Regions from separate parts of the Pseudomonas sp. JQ36 genome, predicted to be linked through region 2. Evidence: predicted binding sites of a transcription regulator. Region 2 holds the regulator's gene; each other region holds the start of a gene.
What was found. Region 2 encodes sigma-54, which starts transcription at its own class of promoters, with help from an activator protein. Its sites were predicted from a motif close to ANTGGCATNNANNTTGCTNT; they were not measured.
Positions count from the first base shown of each region.

Region 1 (5,333 bases), 620 kb from region 2:
CATAAGCACTGCGTGCCGCGGGGCGTGTGTCGGTGCTGGAGGGCGCTGGCGCGCTCGGTGCCTGTGGCTCGACGCGGTTGAGTGGCGGCAACTCGACCGGCTGCGCCTGAACACCGTCCGGCGAGTGATCGCTGTAAACCGTGTTGCCGGCGTCGTCGGTGTACTTGTAGATCTGCGCAGCGGCGGGCAGGGCGATCAGCAGCAGGATGTAGAGAAAGGTGCGACTCATGAAATCGACCGGGAAAGAAAACGATGGAGTGCAGCATAGGCCAGGTGCGGCGGTTGGCCCAACCCGGGACATATCCGGAGATCATTCAGATGCCAAAAATTCTCTGTGGGAGCGGGCTTGCTCGCGAATGCGGTGGGTCATTGACAGAGATGGCGACTGATACGCCGCATTCGCGAGCAAGCCCGCTCCCACAGGGGTTTTGCGTAGCTTCATAAATCGGGGGCAATAAAAAAGGCCTCCCGAAGGAGGCCTCTTTTTGTCACGCCGCGTAGCGCGGCGCTACCGGATCAGCAGCTGTAGTACAGCTCATATTCCAGTGGGTGTACGAAGGTGCGCACCTTGATTTCTTCTTCGGATTTCAGCGCGATGTAAGCGTCGATGAAGTCGTCGGAGAACACGCCGCCCTTGGTCAGGAACGCACGGCCCTTGTCCAGCTCTTCCAGGGCTTCTTTCAGGCTGCCGCAAACTTGCGGGATCTCTTTCGCCTCTTCAGGCGGCAGGTCGTACAGGTTTTTGTCAGCGGCATCGCCTGGGTGGATCTTGTTCTGGATACCGTCCAGGCCGGCCATCAGCAGTGCTGCGAAAGCCAGGTACGGGTTGGCAGCCGGATCCGGGAAACGGGCTTCGATACGACGGCCGCGTGGGCTGTTGACGTAAGGAATACGGATCGAGGCGGAACGGTTGCGCGCCGAGTAGGCCAGCATTACCGGAGCTTCGAAACCTGGCACCAGACGCTTGTAGGAGTTGGTGGCCGGGTTGGTGAAGCCGTTCAGGGCCTTACCGTGCTTGATGATACCGCCGATGAAGTACAGGGCGGTTTCGGACAGACCCGCATAGCCTTCGCCAGCGAAGGTGTTCTTGCCATCTTTGGCGATGGACATGTGCACGTGCATGCCCGAGCCGTTGTCGCCGTACAGTGGCTTCGGCATGAAGGTCGCGGTGCGGCCGTAAGCGTCGGCTACGTTGTGGACAACGTATTTCAGAGTCTGAACTTCGTCAGCTTTCTTCACCAGGGTGTTGAACTTGACACCGATTTCGTTCTGACCGGCAGTCGCCACTTCGTGGTGGTGAACTTCAACGGTCTGGCCCATTTCTTCCAGTGCGTTGCACATGGCAGTACGGATTTCGTGGTCGTGGTCAAACGGCGGAACCGGGAAGTAGCCACCTTTGACGCCTGGACGGTGACCTTTGTTGCCGCCTTCGATGTCCTGGTCGGACATCCACGAACCTTGTTCGGAGTAGATCTTGAACATCGAGCCGGAGATGTCCGACTTGAACTTCACTTCGTCGAAGATGAAGAATTCTGGTTCTGGACCGGCGAAGACGGTGTCACCGATACCGGTGGTCTTCAGGTATTCCTCGGCACGGTGAGCGATGGCGCGCGGGTCGCGATCGTAACCTTGCATGGTCGAAGGTTCGATGATGTCGCAAACCAGAATCAGGGTCGCGTCTTCGGTGAACGGGTCGAGAACGGCAGTATCGTCGTCCGGCAGCAGGATCATGTCGGAGGCTTCGATGCCTTTCCAGCCAGCGATGGAGGAACCGTCGAACATCTTGCCGACTTCGAAGAAGTCGTCTTCCAGCGCATCGCGAGCCGGCATGGTCACGTGGTGCTGAGTGCCTTTGGTGTCCGTGAAGCGCAGATCAATCCACTTGACGTCATGATCTTTGATGAGTTGAACCGACTTCGACATAGTGTCCTCCGGGTGGCTTAGGGCTTGGTAGTGGATGCCCTTAATAGGGGTGATGCCGGCGCAGATACTCTGCCAAGGCAACCTGCCTCACAAGTGAGCAAATTGCATGCCAGTGCCCCAGCATGGGTTTTTTGCCCCAAATTCACGCTTGCAGCACTGCAAAGCGCCATAAAGGCGAAAATCTCGCCCCTTAATGTAGCGCTTCAAATCAGAAATGACCCGTTTTGGTGCATGTGAAACCTTCTGCATATTAACTGGTTAAACCTTGAGCAATTTCCGCTATAATCCGCGCCCCCCTTTTTCGGCTGGCCCTGCGCGCGCTGTTTTCATGAAACTAATCGTAAAAGTCTTCCCCGAGATCACCATCAAGAGCCGCCCTGTCCGGATGCGTTTCATCCGCCAGCTGGCCAAGAACATCCGCGCCGTGCTCCGCGATCTGGACCCGGCCGTGGTGGTGAACGGTGTGTGGGACAATCTCGAGCTGGAAACCCGCGTTACCGACCCCAAAGCCTTGAAAGAGATGGGTGAGCGCCTGACCTGCACCCCGGGTGTCGCGCACTTTCTGCAGATCGACGAGTACCCGCTGGGCGACTTCGACGACATCACCGAGAAGTGCAAACAGCACTACGGCGATGTGCTGGCCGGGAAGATTTTCTCGGTGCGTTGCAAGCGTGCCGGCAAGCACCCGTTCAGCTCGATGGACGTCGAAAAATACGTCGGCAGCAAGCTGCGTCGTGAGTGCGGTGCGGCCGGAATCGACCTCAAAGACCCGGAAATCGAAGTTCGCATCGAAGTTCGCGACCAACGGTTGTTTGTCATCCACAGCCAGCACAACGGCATCGGCGGTTACCCGCTCGGCGCCCTGGAGCAGACGCTGGTATTGATGTCCGGCGGCTTTGACTCGACGGTTGCCGCGTACCAGATCATGCGTCGCGGCCTGATGGCGCATTTCTGCTTCTTCAATCTTGGCGGGCGTGCCCACGAATTGGGCGTGATGGAAGTCGCGCATTTCATCTGGAAGAAGTACGGCAGCTCGCAACGCGTGCTATTTGTCAGTGTTCCGTTCGAAGAAGTGTTGGGCGAAATTCTCGGCAAAGTCGATAACAGTCATATGGGCGTCGTATTGAAGCGTATGATGTTGCGCGCATCGTCGGCCATCGCCGACCGGCTGCACATCGATGCGCTGGTCACCGGCGAAGCGATCTCCCAGGTATCGAGCCAGACGCTGCCGAACCTGTCGGTGATCGACTGCGTGACCGACAAACTGGTCCTGCGCCCGCTGATCGTTGCGCACAAGCAGGACATCATCGACACGGCCAACGAGATCGGCACCGCCGATTTCGCCCGGCACATGCCGGAGTACTGCGGGGTCATCTCGGTCAATCCGAAGACCGCCGCCAAGCGCCACCGTGTTGAGCACGAAGAGAAAGAATTCGACATGGCGGTTCTCGAGCGTGCGCTCGAAAACGCCAAACTGGTGCCGATCGATCGAGTGATCGACGAATTGGGTCAGGACTTGCAGATCGAAGAAGTCGGCGAAGCGCTGGCCGGTCAGATCGTTATCGACATCCGTCACCCGGATGCGGCCGAGGATGACCCGCTGGAACTCGCCGGCATAGAAGTACAGACGATGCCGTTCTACGCAGTGAACGCTCGTTTCAAGGAGCTGGATCCGACTCGCCAGTACCTGCTGTATTGCGACAAAGGCGTGATGAGTCGCCTGCATGCTCACCATTTGCTCAGTGAGGGGCATGCCAATGTGCGCGTTTATCGACCGAGCTAAGTGCCCGGGGCTGTTTGCCTGTGGCCTGCGTCACCGGCCCCCCGACACCGCCGTCAAGCTGTAACGGCCATGCCGGACACTACTGTTAATCGCTGCCAAGACTTGTCAGCAAACCGAATCCTCTGATCGAGATACACAAGTGATCGAAAATCTACGTAACATCGCCATCATTGCCCACGTTGACCATGGTAAGACCACCCTGGTAGACAAACTCCTGCGTCAATCCGGCACCCTGGAGCGCAACGAGCTCAACGACGAGCGCGTGATGGACTCCAACGACCAGGAAAAAGAGCGCGGTATTACCATTCTGGCGAAAAACACCGCCATCAACTGGAACGGCTACCACATCAACATCGTGGACACCCCGGGCCACGCCGACTTCGGCGGTGAAGTAGAACGCGTAATGTCGATGGTTGACTCCGTTCTGCTGCTGGTTGACGCTCAAGACGGCCCTATGCCGCAAACCCGTTTCGTGACCAAGAAGGCGTTCGAAGCCGGCCTGCGTCCAATCGTGGTTATCAACAAGGTTGACCGTCCAGGCGCGCGTCCGGACTGGGTTCTGGACCAGATCTTCGATCTGTTCGACAACCTCGGTGCTACCGAAGAACAACTGGACTTCCAGGTTGTTTACGCTTCGGCCCTGAACGGCATCGCCGGTCTGGATCACACCGCCATGGGCGAAGACATGACTGCGCTGTACCAGGCAGTTGTCGACCACGTTCCGCCTCCGGCCGTTGACCGTGACGGTCCGTTCCAGATGCAGATCTCCGCTCTGGACTACAACAGCTTCCTGGGTGTTATCGGTGTTGGCCGTATCGCTCGTGGCCGCGTCAAGCCGAACACCCCGGTTGTCGCTATCAGCGCCGACGGCAAGCGCCGCAATGGTCGTATCCTGAAGCTGATGGGTCACCACGGTCTGCACCGCATTGACGTTGAAGAAGCAGCAGCCGGCGACATCGTCTGCATCAGCGGCTTCGACGAGCTGTTCATCTCCGACACCCTGTGCGACATCAACACCGTCGAGGCGATGAAGCCGCTGACCGTTGACGAGCCAACCGTTTCCATGACCTTCCAGGTAAACGACTCGCCATTCTGCGGTAAAGAAGGCAAGTTCGTGACCTCCCGTAACATCAAGGATCGTCTGGACAAAGAGCTGCTGTACAACGTTGCACTGCGCGTTGAAGAAGGCGACTCGGCTGACAAGTTCAAGGTTTCCGGCCGTGGTGAGCTGCACCTCTCGGTACTGATCGAAACCATGCGTCGCGAAGGCTTCGAGCTGGCCCTGGGCCGTCCTGAAGTGATCATCCGTGAAGTTGACGGCGTGAAGCAGGAACCGTTCGAAAACGTCACCATCGACATCCCTGAAGAATCGCAGGGCAAGGTCATGGAAGAGATGGGTCTGCGTAAGGGCGACCTGAGCAACATGGTGCCGGATGGCAAGGGCCGTGTTCGTCTGGAATACAACATCCCTGCTCGCGGTCTGATCGGTTTCCGTAACCAGTTCCTGACCCTGACCAACGGTGCTGGCATCCTGACCTCGATCTTCGACCGTTACGCTCCAGTGAAGTCGGGCCACATGTCCGGCCGTCAGAACGGCGTTCTGGTTTCGGTTGAAACCGGCAAGGCA
Region 1 is NZ_CM132642.1:5,204,232-5,209,564, forward strand. Features, by position in the region: gene ACS4NR_RS23535 (DUF4124 domain-containing protein) at 1-229, opposite strand, end outside; gene glnA (glutamate--ammonia ligase) at 517-1,923, opposite strand; gene thiI (tRNA uracil 4-sulfurtransferase ThiI) at 2,252-3,706, shown strand; gene typA (translational GTPase TypA) at 3,846-5,333, shown strand, end outside.
Region 1: the regulator sigma-54 is predicted to act here: its motif matches at 2,018-2,037, upstream of glnA (glutamate--ammonia ligase).

Region 2 (5,333 bases):
GTGGAACCGAGTTTCTCACGGGCTACCAGGCTCTCGAAAACATCCTGCATGGCCAGATCCGGCACTTCTTTATGGATGAGGTTGGCAATCTGTTCGAGGGCTTTCTTTTTACTGCCGCCCGGCACGTTCACCAGGGAACGGCCGGGGGTCAGGATACTTTCAAGTCGGATCATGGGTTGGGGGTGTTAACGACCGGTTGCGCCCTGAAGGAGGCTCTGGGTCTTTTCCTTATGCTTTTTGAGTTGGCGATCCAGCTTGTCGGTCAGTGAGTCGATCGCAGCGTACATATCGGTATCTTCTGCGTTGGCGACCACTTCGCTGCCGGGTATATGCAAGGTGGCTTCGATTTTCTGCTTGAGCTTTTCGACACACATCGTGACCTGCACGTTGGTGATCTTGTCGAAATGGCGCTCCAATCGTTCGAGTTTCTCGTTGATGTAGGTGCGCAGAGGTTCGGTCACTTCCAGTTGGTGTCCACTGATGTTGACTTGCATACAGCTTCTCCTTCGTTGCCAGTGCATAAAGCGGCAGGCCGAAGAGCCTGCCACTGGAACGCTGTAACGTGGCTTACATCAACCGCTTGCGTTCGCTCGAAGGCGCGATCCCGAGGGATTCGCGGTACTTGGCGACGGTGCGGCGAGCCACCTGAATGCCTTGTGCCTCCAGTAAACCAGCGATCTTGCTGTCACTCAACGGCTTTTTCTGATTTTCCGCCGCAACCAGTTTTTTGATGATCGCGCGGATCGCCGTGGACGAGCATTCGCCGCCTTCGGAGGTGCTGACGTGGCTGGAGAAAAAGTATTTCAGTTCATAAATACCGCGCGGGGTATGCATGAATTTCTGGGTGGTGACCCGGGAAATCGTCGATTCGTGCATGCCGACCGCCTCGGCGATGTCATGCAGGACCAACGGCTTCATGGCTTCATCGCCGTATTCCAGGAAGCCGCGCTGATGCTCGACAATCTGGGTGGCCACTTTCATCAGCGTTTCGTTGCGGCTTTGCAGGCTTTTGATGAACCAGCGTGCCTCTTGGAGCTGATTGCGCATGAAGGTGTTGTCGGCACTGGTGTCGGCGCGACGGACGAAACCGGCGTACTGCGCGTTGACCCGCAGACGGGGCACCGACTCTTGGTTCAGCTCAACCAGCCAGCGCTCGTTGTCCTTGCGCACAATGACGTCGGGCACCACGTACTCGGCTTCGGTCGATTCGATCTGCGAGCCCGGGCGCGGATTGAGGCTCTGCACCAGTTCGATGACCTGGCGCAGTTCATCTTCCTTGAGCTTCATGCGCCGCATCAGTTGGCTGTAGTCGCGACTCCCCAGCAGATCAATGTAATCGCTGACCAGCCGTTTGGCTTCGTTGAGCCACGGGGTCTTGGCCGGGAGCTGACGCAGTTGCAGCAGCAGGCATTCGCCAAGGTTGCGCGCGCCGATGCCGGCGGGTTCAAACTGCTGGATGCGATGCAGAACGGCTTCGATCTCGTCCAGCTCGATGTCGAGCTCCGGATCAAAGGCGTCGAGAATTTCTTCTAGGGTTTCGTCGAGGTACCCCTGATTGTTGATGCAATCGATCAGGGTCACGGCGATCAAGCGGTCGGTGTCGGACATCGGCGCCAGGTTCAATTGCCACAACAGATGGCTTTGCAGGCTTTCCCCGGCGGAGGTGCGGGTGGTGAAGTCCCACTCGTCGTCATCGCTGCTGGGCAGGCTGCTGGCGCTGGTCTGGTAGACATCTTCCCAGGCGGTATCAACGGGCAGTTCGTTAGGAATGCGCTCGTTCCATTCGCCATCTTCCAGGTTGTCCACCGTCGGGGCGGCTTCCTGATAGGACGGTTCCTGAATGTCGGTGTTGGGTTTTTGTTCGGCGTTGTCGGCCAAAGGATCGGTATTGTCGAAGTCGTCGCCTTCTTCCTGGCGTTCGAGCATCGGATTGGATTCCAGGGCCTCCTGGATTTCCTGTTGCAGGTCCAGGGTCGACAATTGGAGCAGGCGGATGGCCTGTTGCAGCTGCGGTGTCATCGTCAGCTGCTGGCCCATTCTCAAGACTAGCGATGGTTTCATGGCAGGGGCTTAACACCTTATTCGCCGGCGCGCATGCGCCATCCACTACAGGGCGCCGGAGCGCCAAACTTAAGCAAATTATATGCCTGAAACTGTCGTGTTTGCCTAGAGCGCTGTAACAATAAAAGCGTTTTAAATCCTGCTTGAATCGATACAGCGCCCGGGCGGCTCACCGGGCACTGTTCGCTTATAGGCGGAACTCGTGGCCCAGGTACACTTCCTTCACCAGATCGTTGGCAAGGATGGTCGCCGAATCGCCTTCAGCGATCAGTTGACCGTCGTTGACGATGTAGGCGGTCTCGCAGATATCCAGGGTCTCACGCACGTTGTGGTCGGTGATCAGTACACCGATGCCCTTGGCCTTGAGGTGGTGGATGATCTGCTTGATGTCGCCGACCGAGATCGGGTCGACACCGGCGAACGGTTCGTCGAGCAGGATGAATTTCGGTGCGGTCGCCAGGGCGCGGGCGATTTCCACCCGGCGGCGTTCACCACCGGACAGGCTCATGCCGAGGTTGTCGCGGATGTGGCTGATGTGGAATTCCTGCAACAGGCTTTCCAGTTCCTTGCGACGACCGGCCTTGTCGAGTTCCGCGCGGGTTTCGAGGATGGCCATGATGTTATCGGCCACCGACAGTTTGCGGAAAATCGACGCTTCCTGCGGCAGATAGCCGATACCGGCCTTGGCACGGCCGTGCATCGGCTGATGGCTGACGTCCAGATCATCGATCAGTACGCGGCCCTGATCGGCCTGCACCAGGCCGACGATCATGTAGAAGCAGGTGGTCTTGCCCGCGCCGTTCGGGCCGAGCAGGCCAACGATCTGGCCGCTGTCGATCGACAGGCTGACGTCGCGCACAACCTGGCGGCTTTTATAGGCCTTGGCCAGGTGTTGAGCTTTCAGAGTTGCCATTACTGGGTTTTCTCGTCGGTTTTCTTCTTCGGCTGGATCACCATGTCGATACGCGGACGCGCTTCGGTGACTTTGCTGCCGGTAGCGCGACCGGCACTGGCCAGCTTCTTCACCGTGTCATAGACGATTTTCTCGCCCTGAGTGGTGTTGTTGTCCTTGTCGACAACCTTGGCCTTGTCGATCAGCACGACGCGGTTTTGCGCGGCATGGTACTGAATCGTCACACCCCAGCCCTGAACAGGCTTGGTGTCACCCTGGGTTTGCAGTTGCTCGAAGTAGGCAAGGTTGCCGACCGAAGTCACCACGTCGATGTCACCGGTCGGGGTGCGAGTGATGGTCACCGTATTGCCCTTAACGATCATCGAACCCTGGGTAATGATCACGTCACCTTTATAGGTGGCGATGCCGTTCTTGTCGTCCAGCTGGGCGTCGTCGGCCTGAATGCGGATAGGTTGCTGCTGATCGTTCGGCAGAGCCCAGGCGCTCACGCTTCCCAGTGCTGCGCCCAGACTGAGCAAAATAGGGAGGGTTTTAACGAGCCTCATACTGTCCTCTTACGTTCGATAGCAGGTGTATCCTGCTTTCCTTCAAATACGCTTTCATTCCTACACCAGTCGATACACCGCCAGCGCCGTCGATTCTAACGGGTTGCTCGGTCTGCGCATATTGTTGCTGCGGGAACACCGTCATGCGAGTGGAGGTGACCAGCAGATCGCGGTTCTTTTCGTCGGTGCGCTTGATGCGCACGGAATCGATCAGTTCGACCTGCGTGCCGTCCGGATTCACTTCGCCACGCTCACTGGTTACGTGCCACGGAAATTCGGTGCCGCGGTACATGTTCAGGTCGGGTTTGGTCACGAGTGTGATGTCCGTTGCCTTGACGTGCTCGGCCTTGTCGGAGGTCATCTCGTACTGCACTTTGCCGTCTGGCAAGTATTGCAGAGTGTGTGTGTTGGTGGCGTACCAGTCGATAGCGGTGTCTTCGACTTTGGCCACAGGCTTGTCGAGGAAGCGTTCCGGACTGATGTTCCAGTAGCCGACCGCCGCAAACATGGCGGCGATGCAGCCGAACAGCAGGAAGTTGCGAAATTTTTTGCTAAACATGGTTTGGCTCACAGGTACGCGGCGTTGGCCGCATCGAGGCGGCCCTGGGCGCGCAGGATCAATTCGCAGAATTCGCGGGCGGCACCTTCGCCGCCACGGGCCCGAGTGACGCCATGGGCGTGTTCGCGCACGAAATCGGCAGCATTGGCAACGGCCATGCCCAGACCTACGCGGCGGATCACCGGCAGGTCAGGCAAGTCGTCACCGAGGTAGGCGACCTGTTCATAGCTTAGGCCCAGTTGCGCCAGTAGACCGTCCAGAACCACCAATTTGTCTTCGCGGCCCTGAAACAGGTGCGGGATACCGAGGTTCTTCGCCCGACGTTCAACCACCGGCGTCTTGCGGCCACTGATGATGGCGGTCTCGACACCGGCATTCATCAGCATCTTGATGCCTTGGCCGTCGAGGGTGTTGAAGGTCTTGAATTCGCTGCCGTCTTCGAGGAAGTACAGGCGCCCGTCGGTGAGGACGCCGTCGACGTCGAACACCGCCAGTTTGATCGCTTTGCCGCGCTGCAGCAGATCGGTTGTCATTACATCACTCCTGCACGCAGCAGATCGGAGAGGTTGAAGGCGCCGATCGGGCGATCTTCTTCGTCCACGACCACCAGTGCGTTGATTCGGTGGTCTTCCATGATTTTCAGGGCTTCAGCGGCGAGCATCTCTGGTCGTGCGGTCTTGCCGTGTGCGGTCATGACCTGGTCGATGGTGGCGCTGCGGATGTCGATGCTGCGGTCCAGCGTGCGACGCAAGTCACCGTCGGTGAAGATCCCGGCCAGTTTGCCATCGGCTTCGACAATCGCGGTCATGCCCAGACCCTTGCGGGTCATTTCCATGAGCGCGTCCTTGAGCAGGGTGCCGCGCTGCACTTGCGGCAGCTCTAGCCCGGCGTGCATGACATTTTCCACTTTCAGCAGCAGGCGTCGACCCAGAGCGCCGCCCGGGTGCGAAAAAGCAAAATCTTCGGCGGTGAAACCACGCGCTTCGAGCAGCGCCACGGCCAGGGCATCGCCCATGACCAGCGCGGCGGTGGTCGAGGAAGTCGGTGCCAGGTTCAGTGGGCAGGCTTCGTGTTCGACGTGAACGTTGAGATTGACTTCGGCGGCCTTGGCCAGCGGCGATTGCGGATTGCCGGTGAGGCTGATCAACTGGATGCCAAGGCGCTTGATCAATGGCAGCAGGGTGACGATTTCGTTGGTCGAGCCAGAGTTGGAGAGCGCGAGGATCACGTCGTCGCGGGTGATCATGCCCATGTC
Region 2 is NZ_CM132642.1:5,820,543-5,825,875, forward strand. Features, by position in the region: gene ptsN (PTS IIA-like nitrogen regulatory protein PtsN) at 1-173, opposite strand, end outside; gene hpf (ribosome hibernation-promoting factor, HPF/YfiA family) at 186-494, opposite strand; gene ACS4NR_RS26200 (RNA polymerase factor sigma-54) at 568-2,061, opposite strand; gene lptB (LPS export ABC transporter ATP-binding protein) at 2,249-2,974, opposite strand; gene lptA (lipopolysaccharide transport periplasmic protein LptA) at 2,974-3,519, opposite strand; gene lptC (LPS export ABC transporter periplasmic protein LptC) at 3,506-4,078, opposite strand; gene ACS4NR_RS26220 (KdsC family phosphatase) at 4,087-4,611, opposite strand; gene ACS4NR_RS26225 (KpsF/GutQ family sugar-phosphate isomerase) at 4,611-5,333, opposite strand, start outside.

Region 3 (5,333 bases), 2.6 Mb from region 2:
CGGCCCAGCGGCCGCGCCGGGCTCTCCAGCGAGGCTGTCAATTCCTTGTCGCACATAGGCATGCGCATGCGCGGGTCGAGCTGGTTGACCTCGATTTCGTAGCGGCCTTCCGTTTGACTGGTAGCCAGATAGTCTTCTACGGTGAACTCAAGAAAGCCCTGAGTGACGCCGATAAGCATGTCAGGCAAGGTAACCGTATCAGCACCGGCAGGGCTGCCAGCGAAGAAGAAGCAGACGGCAGACACCGCGCACAGCGCTTTGCGGGTGCGGGAGGTCAGGCGTCGAAAAAATGTCGTTTGAGCGTTCATACGAGTTAAAAAGCAAGCGCCGTGCCGTTTAGCAATGAATGTGCGTCGCAACAACACTTGGCGTTGGTGTAGGAGTCTGGGCATGGCTGGTGTAATGGATTCGGTAAACCAGCGCACGCAACTGGTGGGGCAGAATCGCCTGGAGCTGTTGTTGTTCCGTCTCGACGGCCAACAGCTCTACGGAATCAACGTGTTCAAGGTGCGGGAAGTGCTGCAATGCCCGTCGTTGACGTTGATGCCCAAGTCCAGTCCTGTCGTGTGCGGGGTGGCGAATATCCGGGGGGCGACCATTCCGATCCTTGATCTGGCAATGGCGACCGGTTCCGGGGCGTTGAAAGACAAGAACAGTCCGTTCGTGATCATCACGGAGTACAACACCAAGACCCAGGGTTTCCTGGTCCGCTCGGTGGAGCGCATCGTCAACATGAACTGGGAAGAGATCCATCCACCGCCCAAGGGCACCGGGCGAGATCACTACCTGACGGCTGTGACTCGGGTCGACAATCAGTTAGTCGAAATCATCGATGTCGAGAAGGTGCTGGCGGAAGTGGCGCCGACGCCTGAGGCGATTTCGGTCGGTGTGGTCGATGTCGAAACCCAGAGCAAGGCGTTGTCGCTGCGGGTGCTGACGGTCGATGACTCGTCGGTGGCGCGCAAGCAGGTCACGCGTTGCCTGCAGACGATCGGGGTCGAAGTGGTGGCGCTGAACGACGGCAAGCAGGCGCTGGATTACTTGCGCAAGCTGGTCGAAGAGGGCAAGAAGCCGGAAGAAGAGTTCCTGATGATGATTTCCGACATCGAGATGCCGGAGATGGACGGGTACACCCTGACGGCGGAGATCCGCAGCGACCCGCGCATGCAAAAGCTTCATATCATCCTGCATACTTCGTTGTCGGGGGTATTCAATCAGGCGATGGTCAAGAAAGTCGGTGCCGATGACTTCCTGGCCAAATTCCGTCCTGATGACCTGGCATCCCGGGTAGTCGACCGGATCAAAGCAGCAGATATCAGCTAGGGGCCTTTTGTCCCTGGCGGTCAACACGATTTAAGAGGCGGCATCATTGTCTACGGGTAATTTGGATTTCGAACAATTCCGGGTCTTCCTGGAAAAAGCCTGTGGCATTTTGCTCGGTGAAAACAAGCAGTACCTGGTCTCGAGCCGTCTCAACAAACTGATGGAGCAGCAAGGCATCAAGTCCCTGGGTGAGCTGGTACAGCGCATCCAGACCCAGCCGCGCAGCGGTTTGCGCGAGCAGGTGGTCGATGCCATGACGACCAACGAAACCCTGTGGTTTCGGGACACCTATCCGTTTGAAGTCTTGAAGAACAAGGTGCTGCCCGAGGCGATCAAGGCCAGTCCCAACCAGCGTCTGCGGATCTGGTCGGCGGCGTGCTCGTCGGGTCAGGAACCGTATTCGCTGTCGATGTCGATCGATGAGTTCGAGCGCAGCAACCTCGGTCAGTTGAAGATGGGCGTGCAGATTGTTGCCACGGACTTGTCCGGCAGCATGCTGACCAACTGCAAGACCGGCGAGTACGACAGCCTGGCGATCGGCCGCGGTTTGTCCGCCGATCGTCTGCAGCGCTACTTCGATCCGAAAGGGCCGGGGCGCTGGGTGATCAAGGCGCCGATCAAGAACCGGGTGGAATTCCGTTCGTTCAACCTGCTCGACAGCTACGCGAGTCTGGGCAAGTTCGACATCGTGTTCTGCCGCAACGTGCTGATCTACTTCTCCGCCGAGGTGAAGAAAGACATCCTGTTGCGCATTCACAGCACGCTGAAGCCGGGCGGGTACCTGTTCCTTGGCGCGTCCGAAGCGCTGAACGGTTTGCCGGATCATTACCAGATGGTCCAGTGCAGCCCGGGGATCATTTACCAGGCGAAGTGATTGCATCGGCAATACGAAAAAACGGCAGGCCCGCAAAGGCCTGCCGTTTTTTTTGTGCCTGAATTATCGCCCTCACACACCACAAATCCCCTGTGGGAGCGGGTTTGCTCGCGAAGGCGGTGTGTCAGGAAAACAAATATTGACTGAGATGACGCCTTCGCGAGCAAGTCCGCTCCCACAGTCGTACGGTGTCGGTGGGAGGGGACAGGCGGCAGAAAAGCGGCATCTGGCGGAAACCGTTTGCCGCTTTTCTGGCATTGCCGCTTTGCCGACTCCTCGCAAAGCCCCGGTTTACGGGGGTTGTTCTGTTTGGCACGGCGCTTGCTAAAGCTCAGTTACGAAAAACCGGTCACCCGAAGGTTCCCGACATGAGCATCAGCTTCGATAAAGCGCTCGGCATTCACGAAAAGGCATTGGGCTTCCGCGCCCAGCGTGCCGAAGTGTTGGCCAACAACATCGCCAACGCCGATACCCCGAACTACAAGGCTCGGGATCTGGACTTCTCCAAAGTGCTTGAAGCACAGACCCAGAAGAACGCCCACGGCACCATCGCCCTGAACATGACCAACAGCCGTCACATCGAAGCTGAAGGCCTGGGCAATGGCGACGAGTCGCTGATGTATCGCACGCCGATGCAGCCTTCGATTGACCAGAACACCGTGGACGCCCAGCTTGAGCAGTCGAACTACGCGGAAAACGCGGTCGGCTTCCAGGCCAGCTTCACCCTGCTCAACAGCAAATTCAAAGGGCTGGTGTCAGCCCTGCGCGGAGAGTAATCCATGTCCCTGTCCAGCGTTTTCAACATTGCCGGCAGCGGCATGAGCGCACAAACCACGCGTCTGAACACCGTGGCTTCGAACATCGCCAACGCCGAAACCGTTTCGTCGAGCATCGACCAGACCTACCGCGCCCGTCACCCGGTGTTCGCCACCATGTTCCAGGGCGGCCAGAACAGTGGCAGCAACTCGCTGTTCCAGAGCCAGGACGCCGCAGGGCAGGGCGTGCAGGTACTTGGCGTGGTCGAAGACCAGAGCAATCTCGAAGCGCGTTACGAGCCGAACCATCCGGCCGCTGACGCCAAGGGCTACGTCTACTACCCGAACGTCAACGTGGTGGAAGAAATGGCTGACATGATTTCCGCGAGCCGTTCGTTCCAGACCAACGCCGAAATGATGAACACCGCCAAAACCATGATGCAGAAGGTACTGACCCTCGGTCAGTGATAAGGGGCGACTGCCATGAGTGTTTCCGATACCACCAGCAGCCTGAGCATGAATGACATCTTGGCGAACTCCTCGAAGAAAACGAGCAGTTCGACCACCGGCGGCATTGCTTCGGCCACCAACAGCACCACCGGCGGCCAGGCACTGGGCAAGGATGCGTTCCTGCAACTGCTGGTCACCCAGCTGAAAAACCAGAACCCGCTCGATCCGCAGGACAACAGTGCCTTCGTAGCACAGTTGGCGCAGTTCAGCAGCCTTGAGGGCATCACCACCCTCAACAGCACCGTCAGTTCGCTGGCCGGCAACTACAGCTCCTCGCAAGCCCTGCAGGCGTCGTCGCTGGTTGGCCGTAACGTGATCGTGCAGACCAACACCGTGCAATTGGACGACCCGAGCAAAGGCATGACCGGTTCGGTCACCGTGCCGTCGTCGATTGCCGGTGGCACCGTCAGCATTACCGACAGCAGCGGCACGGTGGTTCGCACCATCGATCTGGGCAGTCGCGCCGCAGGCAGCGCAAGCTTCACCTGGGACGGCAAGGACAAGGACGGCAATCTGGTGAAGACCGGTACCTATACCGTCAAAGCCAACGCCTCGATCAATGGCACCGCGACTGACCTGGCGACCTACCTGCCAGCCACGGTCAACAGCGTGACCATCAGCCAGACCGGTGGCGAGCTGATGCTCAACCTGTCCGGCAAGGGCACCGTCGCCCTGTCCAAAGTACAAACCATTGGTATATAGAGCCGACTAACCGGCACAAAGGAGTGGAATATGTCTTTCAATATCGGCCTTAGCGGTCTCTATGCAGCCAACAAACAACTGGACGTGACCGGCAACAACATCGCCAACGTCGCGACCGCCGGTTTCAAATCGTCCCGTGCAGAATTCGAAGACGTTTACTCGTCGACCCGTCTGGGCAGTGGCAGCAAGGTCATCGGTAACGGTGTACGTCTGGCCAACGTTTCTCAGCAGTTCACCCAGGGTGATATCAACAACACCGGTAACGTGCTGGACATGGGTATTAATGGTTCCGGCTTCTTCACCATGAGCAACAACGGCTCGATCTCCTATACCCGTGCTGGCACGTTCAAAGTCGACAATGCCGGTTACATCACCAACACCGACTACACCTCGCGTCTGCAAGGTTACGGTGTGGATGCCAATGGCAAGATCGTCAATGGTGTGTTGACTGACCTGAAGATCGACACTTCCAACCTGGCGCCGAAGTCCACCTCGCTGGTGACCTCGACCATCAACCTGAACTCGACCGCTCCAGTGATCGACGACACAGTGGCCGCCGGCAAGTTCGATCCGAACAACCTCGCGACCTACACCAAGTCGTTCAGCACGCCGATCTATGACAGTCAGGGCAACATGCACCCGATGGATCAGTACGTGGTCAAGACCGGTGCCAACACTTGGAAGGTCTACACCCTGGTAGACGGTCGTAACCCGGACGCTACCGGTAGCGATCCGAAGGTCACCGCGCCGACACCTTCGACCATGACATTTGACTCCGCTGGCAAGCTGACTCAGGTCAGCACTCTGCCGGGTCCGGTGATCAGCAGTGACCTCAAGCTCAGTGGCTGGGTCCCGGGTAATGTGATCAACGGTACGTTCAAGCCTAATGGTGCAGCCGCGAACCCGGCAGGCATCACCATTTCGATGGCTCAGACCACCCAGTACAACGCCGATACTGCCCGTTCGATCCCGACTCAGGATGGTTACGCCACTGGCCAGATCACCAACCTGACCATCGACGGCACCGGCACCCTGTTCGCCAACTTCAGCAACAACCAGAGCAAGGCCATCGGCCAGGTTGCGCTGGCCAGCTTCACCAACGAACAAGGCCTGCAGGCTATCGGTGGTACCAGCTGGAAAGAAACCTTCGCTTCCGGTATTCCGGGCTA
Region 3 is NZ_CM132642.1:3,205,561-3,210,893, reverse strand. Features, by position in the region: gene flgA (flagellar basal body P-ring formation chaperone FlgA) at 1-308, opposite strand, end outside; gene ACS4NR_RS14390 (chemotaxis protein CheV) at 391-1,323, shown strand; gene cheR (protein-glutamate O-methyltransferase CheR) at 1,370-2,197, shown strand; gene flgB (flagellar basal body rod protein FlgB) at 2,566-2,973, shown strand; gene flgC (flagellar basal body rod protein FlgC) at 2,977-3,420, shown strand; gene flgD (flagellar hook assembly protein FlgD) at 3,436-4,164, shown strand; gene flgE (flagellar hook protein FlgE) at 4,195-5,333, shown strand, end outside.
Region 3: the regulator sigma-54 is predicted to act here: its motif matches at 2,506-2,525, upstream of flgB (flagellar basal body rod protein FlgB).